Regions from separate parts of the uncultured Idiomarina sp. genome, predicted to be linked through region 1. Evidence: predicted binding sites of a transcription regulator. Region 1 holds the regulator's gene; each other region holds the start of a gene.
The links. Region 1 encodes MetJ, which represses methionine synthesis genes. Its sites were predicted from a motif close to TAGACGTCTAGACGTCTA; they were not measured.
Positions count from the first base shown of each region.

Region 1 (4,749 bases):
GCTTGTTCTTGGTTAACCGCGAGTGGTTCTTCGCTGAGCGCCATCTGCCAATGTTGTTCTGCATTAAGCTCAGGCCTTTCTTCAATGCGTCTAACCCAGCCTTTATCGCAAGCAGCGCTACTGACTGTGGTACTAATCTGAGCCTGCTTAAGTTGCGCTGCGCTGACTCGACCTCGTGCCAATAACTCGAGTAATTGCTTCTGCTTGGGCGCTCGGTCAAGCGCAGTATCACTCGCACTCGGTGCATCCTGCGCCAACTCATAATAAGTAACGGGCGCATAGCCGATGGGTTTCCCCTGTCTCAACAATATGGGTAAAGCATTAGCAAATACATCACCCAGACTATGCTGATAGTAATCTGACGCCCAATTTAAAAGTTGCCACAGCTCGGCTTTCCATACCGCGGTGGTATCTAGTTGTGCCAGCACTGACTTGGCTTCAAACGTGCTCGGCGCTGCAACATTAAGTTGCGTTATAATGCCGACCAATTGCCGTTGACCAAAAGGCACCCGCACACGCGCACCGAGCACTGCCGGTTCCGACAAATCATATTGGTAAGTGAAGCTGCGCCGCAACGGCAACGGTAACGCCACTTCAATGTAGTGAGGGCTGTCTATCATAGCGCTATTCTGAAACGCAATGAGCGATAAAACAAGCGTAATAAGCCTCTTGAATGATCAGTGAAGATCGCATAAAATGCCGCGCTCTTAAACATTGTTGTTTTTTTACACATGGTGTCCTGCGCAGACGAGGCGACTGGATAGCGATGTGGCCTAACTCGAGGTATTCCCATGAAACAAGGTATTCATCCTAAGTACGAAGCAATCAAAGTAACTTGCTCGTGCGGTAACGAATTTGAAACTCGCTCTACTCGCGTAGAAGATCTACACATCGACGTATGTTCAGAGTGCCACCCATTCTACACTGGTAAGCAACGTGTAATGGACACAGGTGGTCGTGTCGACAAATTCAAGAAACGTTTTGGTACTTTGGGCAAAAAATAATTGCCGGTACGCAAAACGTATAAAAATGAGCTTTTCAGCCCATTTTTACAAAAAAGGCGCCAAATGGCGCCTTTTTTCATATCTACTCTGCTCAGAGACACCATTGTTAAAGAAAAGTTGACTGGTGTGTTTTTAAACACATCAAAAGTTAGCATGATCTGAGTGAGTCCACATAAGCAGGTAAGATTTGTTATTTTCCTAATTGCCTTTATCCTAATACATCATCCTTTATTCATTTTTTCAGGTTGCCTAAATGTCAGATTTCCGCCAAAAAGCGTTGGATTATCACCAATACCCCACACCAGGTAAGATTTCAGTTGAACTCACCAAGCCAGCTGACTCTGCGAAAGACTTAGCGCTTGCCTACAGTCCGGGTGTTGCGGAACCAGTGAGAGCCATAGCTGAAGATCCCGACAATGCCTATAAATATACGGCGAAAGGCAATATGGTCGCTGTTATTTCTAATGGTACCGCGATTCTTGGTTTGGGTAACTTGGGGCCGCTGGCATCAAAGCCCGTGATGGAAGGGAAAGCACTGTTATTTAAGCGGTTTGCAGGATTAGACTCCATCGATATTGAAGTCTCCCATCGCACTACTCAAGATTTCATTAATACAGTGGCGAATATAGCCGACACATTTGGTGGTATTAATCTTGAGGATATCAAGGCGCCTGAGTGTTTCGAAATCGAGCAAGCGCTTATTGAAAAATGTAACGTACCTGTGTTTCATGATGACCAACACGGCACGGCTATTGTGACCGCTGCAGGCATGTTGAATGCACTTGAAATCCAAGGTAAGTCCCTTAAAGATGCCCATATTGTTTGCATGGGTGCGGGGGCCGCCGCCATCGCCTGTATGGAGCTACTTATCAAATGTGGTGCGCAACGCGAACATATTTACATGTTGGATTCCAAAGGTGTCATCCATACTCGCCGCGAGGATCTCAACGAATATAAAGCGCTCTTCGCAAACAACACTGACAAACGGACGCTCGAAGAAGTCATTGAAGGGGCCGACCTGTTTCTCGGTGTTTCGGGACCTGACCTACTCTCGCCAGAAACGCTTAAACTGATGGCTGATAAGCCGATCGTGTTCGCTTGCTCTAACCCGGATCCAGAAATTAAGCCCGAATTAGCTCAGCAAACTCGCGACGACATTATTATCGGCACAGGTCGTTCTGACTACCCTAACCAAGTCAACAATGTGTTGTGCTTTCCGTTCATGTTTCGCGGCGCTTTAGATGTGCGTGCAACCGCAATTAACGATGAGATGAAAATTGCAGCGGTTGAAGCCATCCGCCAGCTCGCAAAAGAGGAAGTGCCTGATGAGGTCAAAAAAGCAGCCGGTATTGATGAACTCACTTTCGGCGCTGATTACATCATTCCTAAACCCATGGACCCTCGCTTGTGTCAGCGCGTAGCTAAGGCAGTGGCAGAGGCAGCGGTCGATTCTGGTGTTGCCAAAATCCCGCTACCTGAAAACTATATGCAAGATTAAGGCGTATCGAGTTCATCATCTGCAGGAATTGGAAGCCCTCGTGCTTCTAATTCTTCGCGTACTGCCTTAGGTATTTTATTTGGATTGGTCTTTTCTAAATCGGTATCCGTCGGCAACGGTTGGCCCGTAAAAGCGTGTAAAAAGGCTTCGCAGAGTAGTTCGCTGTTCGTAGCATGACGTAAGTTCTTAACTTGACGGCGAGTTCGCTCATCGGTGAGTACTTTAAGCACGCGAGTCGGTATTGATACGGTTACCTTTTTTACCTGTTCGCTTTTACGCCCGTGCTCTGCATAGGGGTAGATATAATCACCATTCCACTTCATCGTGAGAGTCCTGCCTTAGTCAAAAACCATATAAGTTATATTGAATTTTACTCAATCCCAGATGAAGGTCAAATTTTATCCGTCTAGATGGCTAAAATTTGCTGACATTTGGCGTTTGATGTTTTAGCCTTAGTCATTACATCAGTTAATTCATTTATTTGAGAGGTATCGCCAATGACCGCAGAGCCGAGCTTAGATCAGATTCGGACGGTAGCCGATAACGTTCAAGTGCATAAGTTTGGCGGCAGTAGTTTGGCTGACGCTTTTTGTTATCGTCGCGTGGCACGCATTGTAACCGAATATGCAGGCGCAAGCGATGTTGTGGTGGTCTCGGCGGCGGGTGATACCACTAACCGTATTTTAGCAATTATTAAAGCTCAAAAGGAGTCTGGCGATACGGCTGATATTTTACTCGACCAACTGGAGCGGTTCCAACAAGGATTAATCCACGAACTTCTCGGTAGCGAGTTTGCGGCACCTATCCTTGAGCAGTCGACTGTGGATTTTCAACGCTTCCGCGACTTCGTTGCGGGTAAAGAAATTATCGAACACGAAGCAGAACTGCTGTCTTACGGTGAACTTTGGTCAGCTCGACTCCTTGCGGCATTATTAAGGAAACAAGGTACTAAAGCAGACCATATTGATGCACGTGACTTCCTAAAGGCTGAAGACGCCCCTGAGCCCGTTATTCAGGAGTTAGAGTCGCGCCATAATTTATTAAATCGCGTAGCACCTTTTCCCGGCACACGATTTATTGTTACAGGCTTTATTGCACGCGGTTTAAACGGTGAGAGCCTCACACTAGGTCGTAACGGCAGTGACTATTCTGCGACTTTGGTTGGTAGCTTACTTAATTCAAAGCAAGTCACTATTTGGAAAGACGTCGCCGGTGTTTATTCAGCCGATCCGCGTAAGATAGAACGTGTCGTCAGTTTGTCGACCTTAGATTGGAGCGAAGCAGAAGAGCTGGCTCGATTAGGCAGCCCGGTGCTACACCCTCGCACATTCCAACCTGTTGACCGCGATCGTATGGTCATTTCGGTGCGCTCAAGCCTAAAAGTTGAAAATCAGCAGACCCGTATTGGCAATTTCGAACATACAGAACCTAAGGGTAAAGTATTCACATCTTTGTCCGAAGTTGTATTGTTTAAGGTCGAACTCAACGACCGCGAGCTCGTCAAACAACTTGACGCGCTGGATTTAACGCCATTGGTAAGCTGGACCGAACCCGAAAAACATCAACAATACTTGGTTTTCCACCAAAACCACTTGAACTACATCAGCCACTGGCTCGACCGCATCAATGCGGGTAATGCGGTCACGCAAATCCACGGCTATTCAATGGTGGCACTGGTTGGTAATCGCATTCAAGAGACGGATCAATATAATACCTTCAAACTACAGTTAGGCGAACAGAAGGTGCGTCGCTTTGCGGTCAGCGAAGACGGGTGTTCTGCGGTCGCCATATTAGAACAAAAGCTTGATAACCGTTTACTCAATCGGCTTCATAGCCAGTTATTTAACTATCGCCGCAGCTTAGGCGTGCTAGTCATTGGTCGCGGTAACATTGGTACAGCTTGGTTGGACTTATTCCGTCAACAGCGCGACCGCATTAACCAAGTAATGGATGTCCGAGTAATAGGTATCGCCAACTCTAAGAAGCTCTGGCTTGACTATAGTGGCGTCGAATTGAATGAGTGGCAAGCAGGGTTTGACCGTTTATCACGCCCTTACGTACTAACCGAGCTGCTTCGAGAGTTGCCCAATGCACCTTACGATGAATTGGTTATGATTGACCTAACCGATGCTAAAGCCGTTGCGCAACTCTATCCCAGCTTATTTGCCAATGGATTGCACATTATTAGTGCGAATAAGCGCGCTGGCTCAGCTGAGGAATCTTTATACCGTGAAATTCGCACGATCC
Region 1 is NZ_CAXGLS010000032.1:8,414-13,162, forward strand. It holds gene priA (primosomal protein N') at 1-620, opposite strand, end outside; gene rpmE (50S ribosomal protein L31) at 792-1,004, shown strand; gene ABNS04_RS08800 (malic enzyme-like NAD(P)-binding protein) at 1,258-2,502, shown strand; gene metJ (met regulon transcriptional regulator MetJ) at 2,499-2,825, opposite strand; gene ABNS04_RS08810 (bifunctional aspartate kinase/homoserine dehydrogenase II) at 3,000-4,749, shown strand, end outside.

Region 2 (4,749 bases), on a different contig from region 1:
GCTGTTTGTTGAGCAAAAACTTTGGGGACACTGCTAACAAGCAGAACTGTTGAGAGAACAATGACTGCACCCCAAGCGGACAGGTATGTTCTCTCATCAGATAGCTTTTTCATTAGAACTTCATTTCGGTAATTGGACTTTCTTCAAACTTTAAGTCGACTTGATACTCAACGCCGCCCGCTCTAATAAAGAAATACGTTTTGTCGCGTTTGAATAGTTCATGAAGTGAAACGACGCGCACGCCAGGACGGCGTTCAGCGTTCCAGTCGCTCATCTCCACGCCTGTGCGCGAAACTAAAATGTTTTTATAACGGTCACCAGTTACCAGTAGCAACTTTTTATTTTCGTTGCGCAATAAAATGGTGTTACCTGTGACAGAAAATGGTTCTTCGTTGCCTAGCACAGCCTTCTCCCAAGCATTCTACTTTTTAATCATCACTATAACGAATTATCCTGATTTGGCAACATGACTACAATGCACGAAGATAATCCTCAACAATGAGCAACGCCGCAGCACTGTCGACTTTGCCTTTTTCCAAGCCGCGATAGCCATCGCGTTCAAACAGCGCTTCTCGAGCAGCGGTGGACGTTAAACGTTCGTCTTGAAAGACAACGGGGACATTAAAACGACCGTGAATACGATTGCCAAACTTTTTCGCGCGTTGCGTGAGCGGTTGCTCCGTGCCATCCATATTAAGTGGTAGGCCAACGACGACACGTTCAGGCTGCCACTCTTTGAGCAGTTGTTCGACAGCACTCCAGTTTGGAATACCGTCCTGAGCTTTGAGTGCTTTTAAAATAGAGGCGGTGCCCGTTATCGACTGACCCACCGCAACGCCAATACTTTTGGTGCCAAAATCAAACCCGACAACTGTCATGCGTGACCTACATCGGGTCCGAGCTTCCAAATATCAAAACCGAGTTGCTCGGTGGCTTTTTCCCAACGTTGATTAGTCGGTGTATTAAACAATATCTCAGGATCCGCAGGGATAGCTAACCACGAATTTTCAGCCAGCTCTTGCTCCAGCTGGCCAGCTTCCCAACCCGCATATCCAAGCGTTAGCAGAAATTGTAACGGCGCCGCGGAGGAACCCAATGCCTCTAAAATGTCACGCGAAGTGGTGACCATAATCTCATCACTCAACTTGAGACTACTACGCCAGTTTTGTTGTGGCGGGTGAATCACGAACCCTCGCTCTTGGCCCACAGGTCCGCCCTGATAGACTGGACCTTTAAGGCTATCTGCGCTATCCGGATAAACAATTTCAAGTTTGTCGAGCAACGAGTTAACCGTTAGCTCTGCAGGTTGATTAATGATCAGCCCCATCGCACCGTCTTCGTTGTGTTCGCAGATATAAGTCACACTGCGACGAAACAGCGGGTCATTCATGCTCGGTGTTGCAATTAAAAAATGGTTTTGTAAGCTTTCCATAAAGCACTCCTCACTCACGATACGACTTATATCGGGGCTTATTCAGTAATTTCAACGGCGTTGCTTTAGATCCTGCTCGATAGCTGCGAAGAGTTGCGCCGCGATATTGATGTCGTAGGCGTTTTCGATTTCTCGCATGCATGTTGGACTGGTCACATTGATTTCTGTAATACGTTCGCCAATGACATCGAGACCAACGAGGTATAAACCTTTTTGTTTAAGTGTGGGGCCGATGGCACGCGCGATGCGTTCGTCACTCTCGCTCAAAGGTTGCGGTCGTCCGCTGCCACCGGCCGCTAAGTTACCTCGAGTTTCTCCTGCAGACGGAATTCGTGCCAATGCGTAAGGTACCGGTTCGCCATTAATAATCAGTATACGCTTATCGCCGTCCTTGATCTCTGGCAGATATTTTTGTGCCATAGCATAACGTTGACCTTTTTCGGTCAATGTTTCGATGATGACACCTAAATTCGCACCGTCTTCGTTAACTTTAAATATCGACGCGCCACCCATTCCGTCGAGCGGCTTAAGAATGACGGTACCGTGCTTTTTGTGAAACGCCTTAAGCTGCTCAGCATTGGCTGATACTAGGCTGTCGGTGATAAACTCAGGAAACCAGCTGGTATAAAGCTTTTCATTACAATCTCGCAGGCTTTGCGGATTATTAACGACAAGCGCACCTTCCGCCTCAGCTAAATCAAAAATATGAGTCGCATAAAGAAACTGGCTATCGAAGGGCGGATCTTTGCGCATCATGATGACATCGAACTCACCTAATGGCAGCTTCTCGACATCGCCCAACTGATAAAAGTCCGTTTTTTGATCTTTGACGGTGACTTTGCGTGCCATAGCGTAAGGTCGACCTGAGTCAATGAGCAGGTCGGCCATTTCAATATAGTAACTTTGGTAACCGCGCGCCTGTGCTTCGAGCAACAGTCGGAAACTGGTATCTTTTTCCGTTTTTACCTGCGCAATGGGATCCATAATCATGGCTAACTTCATGGGTATCTTCCTTATTCGTTGCTGGCGTTGAGATCACCAAATTCATACTGTATGGCTGCTAAAGCAGTCATCGCAGCGGTTTCTGTTCGCAGAATACGTGGTCCTAAACGAATCGGTTTAAAGCTGTTGTTACGCGCGTGCTCTACCTCAATATCAGTGAAGCCTCCTTCAGGACCAATGATCAATTGGATGCGTTGGGCTGTGCGAGCGCCTTGAATCTGATTGAGAGGTACCTGCGCATAGGGATCGAGAGTTAAGCGTAAACCGTCAAAAGGTGTCTGTACAAAGTCATCCACTGACACCGCGGGAAGCACGGTAGGGACATGACTGCGACCGGATTGCTCACAAGCAGAAATGACAATTTTCTGCCATTGTTGTTGTTTCTTCTCAAGTCGATCACCGTTTAATTTTACACCGCAGCGCTCGCTGAACAGCGGAGTGATGGCATTAACACCGAGTTCCACTGATTTCTGTAGGGCGAAATCCATCCTGTCTCCGCGCGAAACGACCTGACCTAGGTGAACGAATAGAGGAGACTCGGTGTTGTTGAGTTGGGCACCAATAATTTCAACTTGCGCGCTTTTCTTGGCGACTGAAGTGAGTACTGCTGGGTAATTAAACTCATCGTTACAAAACAACTCAAGCGCCTGACCTTCTTGCATGCGAAGCACTTTGATGGTGTGTTGAAAGGCGTCATCACTGAGCGATACGGTGCTGTTGACCATGAGTGGCTCGGGATGAAAAATGCGTGGAACTCTCATACGACTTAATTGAATCCTTATCTATGAACAGACTTTTGGACGTCTAGAAGTAGAAATTTTTTTATTGATCGGTTAAATTACGCCGTCAGTACTAGTTATTTTAATCAAAATAAAGGAATGGTAGGCATATGTCACGTCACCTATTTACTTCTGAATCGGTTTCAGAGGGCCATCCTGATAAAATTGCGGACCAGATTTCTGATGCCGTACTGGATGCAATTTTAGCAAAAGATATCCGCGCCCGTGTGGCGTGTGAAACCTATGTCAAAACTGGCATGGTATTAGTGGGCGGGGAAATATCCACTTCAGCTTGGGTCGATATTGAAGATTTAACCCGTCAAGCCATCCGTGATGTCGGTTACACACATTCGGACATGGGTTTTGATGCCAACTCTTGCGCGGTACTAAACGCGATTGGTAAGCAGAGCCAAGATATTAATCAAGGCGTAGATCGTGAATCGCCTGAAGCGCAAGGCGCGGGTGACCAGGGTTTGATGTTTGGCTATGCATCTAATGAAACCTCGGTATTAATGCCAGCCCCCATTACCTATGCGCACCGCATTGTTCAGCGTCAGTCAGAGATGCGTAAAAATGGCACGCTCGATTGGTTACGTCCTGATGCCAAAAGCCAGCTGACGTTTGTTTACGAGAATGGTAAACCGGTGGCAATTGATACGGTAGTGCTTTCGACCCAACACCGTGAAGATATTGACCAAGCCACATTGCGTGAAGCCGTGATGGAAGAAGTCATTAAGCCAGTACTCCCCGAGCAATGGGTTAGCCATGATACTAAGTTCCACATTAACCCAACCGGCCGATTCGTGATTGGCGGCCCGATGGGTGACTGCGGTTTGACGGGGCGCAAAATTATTGTGGATACCTACGGTGGCATGGCGCGTCACGGTGGCGGCGCGTTCTCGGGCAAAGATCCATCGAAGGTTGACCGCAGCGCCGCATACGCGGCACGTTACGTGGCGAAAAACCTCGTTGCCGCAGGCCTGGCGGAACGCTGCGAAATTCAGGTGTCATATGCAATTGGCGTTGCTGAGCCAACATCAATCAGTATTGATACCTTTGGTACTTCGCAACACAGTGAAGAGAAGTTGATAGCGCTAGTACGCCGTCATTTTGACTTGCGTCCTTACGGTTTAATTCAGATGCTTGATCTGGAACGGCCTATTTATCGTGCTACGTCGACCTACGGGCACTTTGGGCGAGAGGAATTTCCATGGGAAAAAACTGATAAAGCCGATGCATTAAAGCAGGATATCTAATTTACGGGTGTTGAATTTTTCGCCCATAAATTTGCTTGAAGCCCCCGAATTGTGGACAATACGCGCACCAACTATGGTTCATCTAATTGCGTGTCACCAATCGGGGGTTTTTCATGTCTGAACGTCGTCATCTCGCCAACGCTATCCGTGCTCTAAGTATGGATGCCGTCCAACAAGCCAACTCAGGTCACCCTGGGGCGCCAATGGGCATGGCAGATATCGCTGAAGTATTATGGCGAGATTATTTAAAGCACAACCCAAATAACCCCAGTTGGGCCGA
Region 2 is NZ_CAXGLS010000001.1:59,550-64,298, forward strand. It holds gene ABNS04_RS00270 (hypothetical protein) at 1-113, opposite strand, end outside; gene ABNS04_RS00275 (hypothetical protein) at 113-403, opposite strand; gene ruvX (Holliday junction resolvase RuvX) at 471-878, opposite strand; gene ABNS04_RS00285 (YqgE/AlgH family protein) at 875-1,432, opposite strand; gene gshB (glutathione synthase) at 1,484-2,434, opposite strand; gene ABNS04_RS00295 (16S rRNA (uracil(1498)-N(3))-methyltransferase) at 2,446-3,195, opposite strand; gene metK (methionine adenosyltransferase) at 3,324-4,469, shown strand; gene tkt (transketolase) at 4,583-4,749, shown strand, end outside.
Region 2: the regulator MetJ is predicted to act here: its motif matches at 3,232-3,249, upstream of metK (methionine adenosyltransferase).

Region 3 (4,749 bases), on a different contig from region 1:
CGGATCGATAACCCACTGAAAATCGTTATCTTTACCCGTTTGCGTGCCGCTCTCCTCAGCGATAATACCGTGTTCAGGATAAGCCTTTTTAATGGTATTGATGATCGCTTGTTCAGCCGCCTTATCCATTTCAGATACCCAGTCGTTTGGGCCTTTGGCGGTTGCATCGATAGGTTGACCCTGATCGAATTCTTTAAGCAAAATTTTACCGGCTGCACGCGCTGCGCGCACCGCAATGTTTAACATCGGATGCATTTTCAAATTACCTGTGCTGTGAAAGAACGAATTTTAAGGTCGCGCATATTACCAGTGTTGAGGTAGAATGCGCAACTTTTCTACACTGGTTAAAATTAGATAAAGGCACTGTCATGCTCGATAACGTTCGAATTGTACTGGTGAATACCTCACATACTGGCAACATCGGTTCCGTCGCACGGGCGATGAAAACCATGGGTTTTAGCGATCTAGTATTAGTCGACCCGGTTTCGGAGCCGGACAGCCATGCATCGGCACTCGCCGCTGGCGCTACCGATATCTTAGCTAACGCGCGTATTGTTGAACGACTCGACCAAGCGATAGACGACTGTGGATTAGTACTTGCTACCAGCGCCCGTAATCGTACCCTTGACTGGCCGTTGCTCGGTCCGCGTCCAGCAGCAGGGCAGGTGTTAAGCGAAGCACCGAAATACCCTGTCGCCATCGTATTTGGTCGTGAAAACAGCGGTCTCACAAACGAAGAGTTGCAGCAAAGCCATTTTCATTTACATATCCCGACCAACCCCGACTATGGTTCGCTGAATTTGGCGATGGCCGTTCAAACCGTGTGCTACGAAGTGCGCATGCAGTTCCTTGAACAGGACGAAATGCCTGAAGTTACTCAAGCGTATCCTCGCGTTGAGGCACTCGAGCAGTTTTATCAACATTTAGAGTCGACGCTGACAGATACGGGCTTCATTATTCGCCAACACCCAGGGCAAGTTATGACCAAGTTGCGACGCTTATTTAACCGTGCGCGCCCCGAGGAAAACGAACTCAACATCTTGCGCGGTATACTAGCTTCCGTGGATAAGCAAACGAAAAACTCGGGTTCTTAGAATACTTGACTAATTTAGTCGGAAAAGTACACTAATTAGGAGAACGATCACACTGAGTTATTAGAGGGGGAGATTGATGCGCCTGACTTCAAAAGGTCGCTATGCAGTGACAGCGATGCTCGACGTCGCGATGTTTGCAAAGCAAGCACCCGTGCCCCTAGCAGATATCTCAGATCGCCAAGGCATTTCGTTATCCTATCTCGAGCAACTCTTTGCTCGCTTACGTAAGCGGGGATTGGTTCATAGCGTGCGAGGACCTGGAGGTGGCTATCGCCTTGGGCGAGATGCCGACTCAATCTCTGTCGGTGCGGTGATCGATGCCGTTGACGAGTCTATCGACGCGACCAAATGCCAAGGCAAAGGTAATTGTCACAACGGTGAGCAGTGCCTGACCCATTCACTCTGGGAAGGGCTCAGTGATCGTATCGCACAATTTCTGGACGGCATTACCCTCGCCGAACTGATGGCCACTAAAGAGGTGGCCCAAATTGGCAACCGCCAAGTGGGTGACAACAACCAGAAAATAGAGCTCAATGTGCTGTAATAGCGGAGAGTTGTTTTGAAACAGCCTATCTATCTTGATTATGCGGCAACCACGCCCGTGGATAAATCCGTCGCAGATGCCATGATGAAGTACTTAACAGCGGATGGCGTTTTTGCCAATCCGGCATCGCGCTCGCACCGCCTCGGTTGGCAGGCGGAAGAGGCAGTCGACATCGCGCGAAATCAAGTTGCGGATTTAATCAACGCCGATCCGCGTGAAATCGTTTTCACCTCGGGTGCGACAGAATCGGATAATTTAGCATTAAAAGGTGTCATGCATCAGGCGCGTAACAAGGGAAAGCACCTAATTACGGTGGCGACAGAGCACAAAGCCGTTATTGATCCGGCATTGCAGCTTGAGCGCGAAGGTTTTGATGTGACGTTTTTATCGGTTGATAAAGACGGCTTGATAGATAGCCAAGCATTACAACAAGCGATGCGCGAGGATACGGTATTAGTCAGTGTGATGCATGTAAACAATGAGCTGGGTGTTATTCAAGATATCCCAGCGATCAGTGCATGTTGTCGGGAAAACAACGTACTTCTGCATGTCGATGCTGCGCAAAGTGCCGGTAAACTGCCACTTGATGTAGAACAACTTGGTGTAGACTTGCTTTCTATATCGGCACACAAAATGTATGGGCCAAAAGGAATAGGTGCGCTCTATGTGCGTCGTAAACCTAAAGTACAACTTGAGGCTGAAATGCATGGGGGTGGGCATGAACGCGGCATGCGTTCGGGTACCTTGGCGACCCATCAGATTGTTGGTTTAGGCGAAGCGGCGCAGCTTGCCCGTCAACGCTTAGGAGATGATCGTGAACATTACCGTGCGTTGAGCCAGTTGTTTCTCGATAAATTATTAGCGGAGCCTGGCATTAAATTGAATGGTGATGTATCGCAACGCGTACCCAATATCATGAATTTACGCTTTGCTAATGTAGAAGGTGAGTTATTGCTGATGTCGTTAAAGGACTTAGCGATTTCTTCAGGGTCAGCCTGTACATCCGCGAGTGTAGAGCCTTCTTATGTGCTGCGCGCGATTGGTTTATCCGATGAACTGGCACATGCATCGCTCAGGTTTAGTTTGGGCCGCGACACCACCTTGCAGGAAATGGAATATGCCGCGGACCATGTACTGAACACCTATCGCGTGTTAGCTGCGCAGTAATTCAGCGAAGGTTTTACGGAATTTTGCCAGCTTAGGTGAAATAACCGCTTGGCAATACGGGTTCTCCGGATTGCGATTAAAGTAATCATCATGGTAATCCTCGGCACTGTAGAAGGTGTCGAGCGGTGCAACTTCTGTCACAATCGGATCTTCAAACACCACATCATTTTCGAGTTCATCAATGAGTTCAAGCGCGATCTGTTGTTGCTCGTCATCATGATAAAAGATAGAAGTGCGGTATTGTGTGCCCACATCGTTACCTTGACGATTCACTTGCGTGGGATCGTGCAAGGTAAAAAAGATTTCCAAAATCTGACGATAACTAATAATCGACGGATCAAAAGTTAACTGTACAACTTCCGCATGACCGGTATCGCCATTGCAGACCTGTTTGTAGGTCGGATTCTCGGTTGTGCCGCCAGTGTAACCTGACTGCGCCGATTCAATGCCTTTAAGTTGATTAAATGCGGATTCAATACACCAAAAACATCCACCGCCTAGGGTAGCTTTTTGGAACTGGGTCGTATTCGACATCTGACGGACTCCTTTTGGACGTCTATAAGGCTAAACGTTTTTCGATAGTAGCTGAGAACGAGTTAAAAAACAATCAATAGATATTCGATTTTTTCCGAGATCTAACGTATAATTCGCGCGGAAATTTTCACCTCTGGTTAAATACCCATTTTGGAGTAAAAAAGATGGCTTTAGAGCGCACTTTATCAATTATTAAGCCCGACGCGGTTGCGAAAAACTTAATCGGCGCAATCTATAATCGTTTCGAAAGCGCAGGTCTGCGTATCGTAGCGTCAAAAATGATGCACTTGAGCAAAGAACAAGCTGAAGGCTTCTATGCAGAGCACAGCGAGCGTCCTTTCTTTGGCGCGTTAGTTGAATTCATGACTTCAGGTCCAATCGTAGTTCAAGTATTGGAAGGCGAAGAAGCTATCCTGAAAAACCGTGAAATCATGGGTGCAACGAACCCAGCAGACGCATTGGCAGGCACGCTTCGCGCAGACTATGCTGAAACTATCGACGAGAACGCAGTACATGGTTCTGACGCAGCTGAAACTGCAGCACGCGAAATCGCGTACTTCTTCAGCGATGAAGAGATCTGCCCACGTACTCGATAAGTCTTACGCAAGACTGATCGTTTAACGAATAAAATCGTGCGCCCTTTGGCGCACGGTACTTTTTAGATACAGGAAATTTATGACCAACGCTATCGATAAAAAAGTGAATCTTCTAAACCTGAACCGCGATGGAATGAAAGCCTTTTTCAAAGAGATGGGCGAAAAACCGTTCCGTGCCGATCAGGTCATGAAATGGCTCTATCACTTTTGTGTCGACGACTTTGATGAGATGACCAATCTCAACAAAGGACTACGCGAGAAGCTCAAACAATGTGCTGAAATTCGCGCACCAGAAATTCGCGAGCAGCAGCAATCGAGCGATGGCACGATTAAATTCGTCATGACATTGTTTGATGGTCAAGATGTTGAAACTGTTTGGATCCCAGAACGTGACCGCGCCACCTTGTGCGTTTCATCACAGGTAGGCTGTGCTCTTGAGTGCACTTTCTGCTCAACGGGCCAACAAGGTTTCAACCGTAACCTCAACGTAGCGGAAATCATTGGTCAGGTGTGGCGTGTTAATCAGCTACTCGGGGCCTATGGTAAAACAGGTATCAAACCTGTGACTAACGTCGTCATGATGGGCATGGGCGAACCGCTGCTCAATCTCAACAATGTGGTGCCAGCGATGGACCTCATGATGGATGATTACGGTTTTGGTTTGTCTAAACGTCGAGTTACCTTGAGTACCTCAGGTGTGGTACCGGCATTGGACAAGCTACGCGAGCAAATCGATGTAATGCTCGCTATTTCGTTGCATGCGCCTAACGACGAGCTGCGCAATGAAATCGTACCGATTAACAAAAAGTACAAC
Region 3 is NZ_CAXGLS010000002.1:66,583-71,331, forward strand. It holds gene suhB (inositol-1-monophosphatase) at 1-255, opposite strand, end outside; gene trmJ (tRNA (cytosine(32)/uridine(32)-2'-O)-methyltransferase TrmJ) at 369-1,094, shown strand; gene iscR (Fe-S cluster assembly transcriptional regulator IscR) at 1,171-1,638, shown strand; gene ABNS04_RS01100 (IscS subfamily cysteine desulfurase) at 1,654-2,805, shown strand; gene msrA (peptide-methionine (S)-S-oxide reductase MsrA) at 2,791-3,339, opposite strand; gene ndk (nucleoside-diphosphate kinase) at 3,504-3,935, shown strand; gene ABNS04_RS01115 (bifunctional tRNA (adenosine(37)-C2)-methyltransferase TrmG/ribosomal RNA large subunit methyltransferase RlmN) at 4,015-4,749, shown strand, end outside.
Region 3: the regulator MetJ is predicted to act here: its motif matches at 3,355-3,372, upstream of msrA (peptide-methionine (S)-S-oxide reductase MsrA).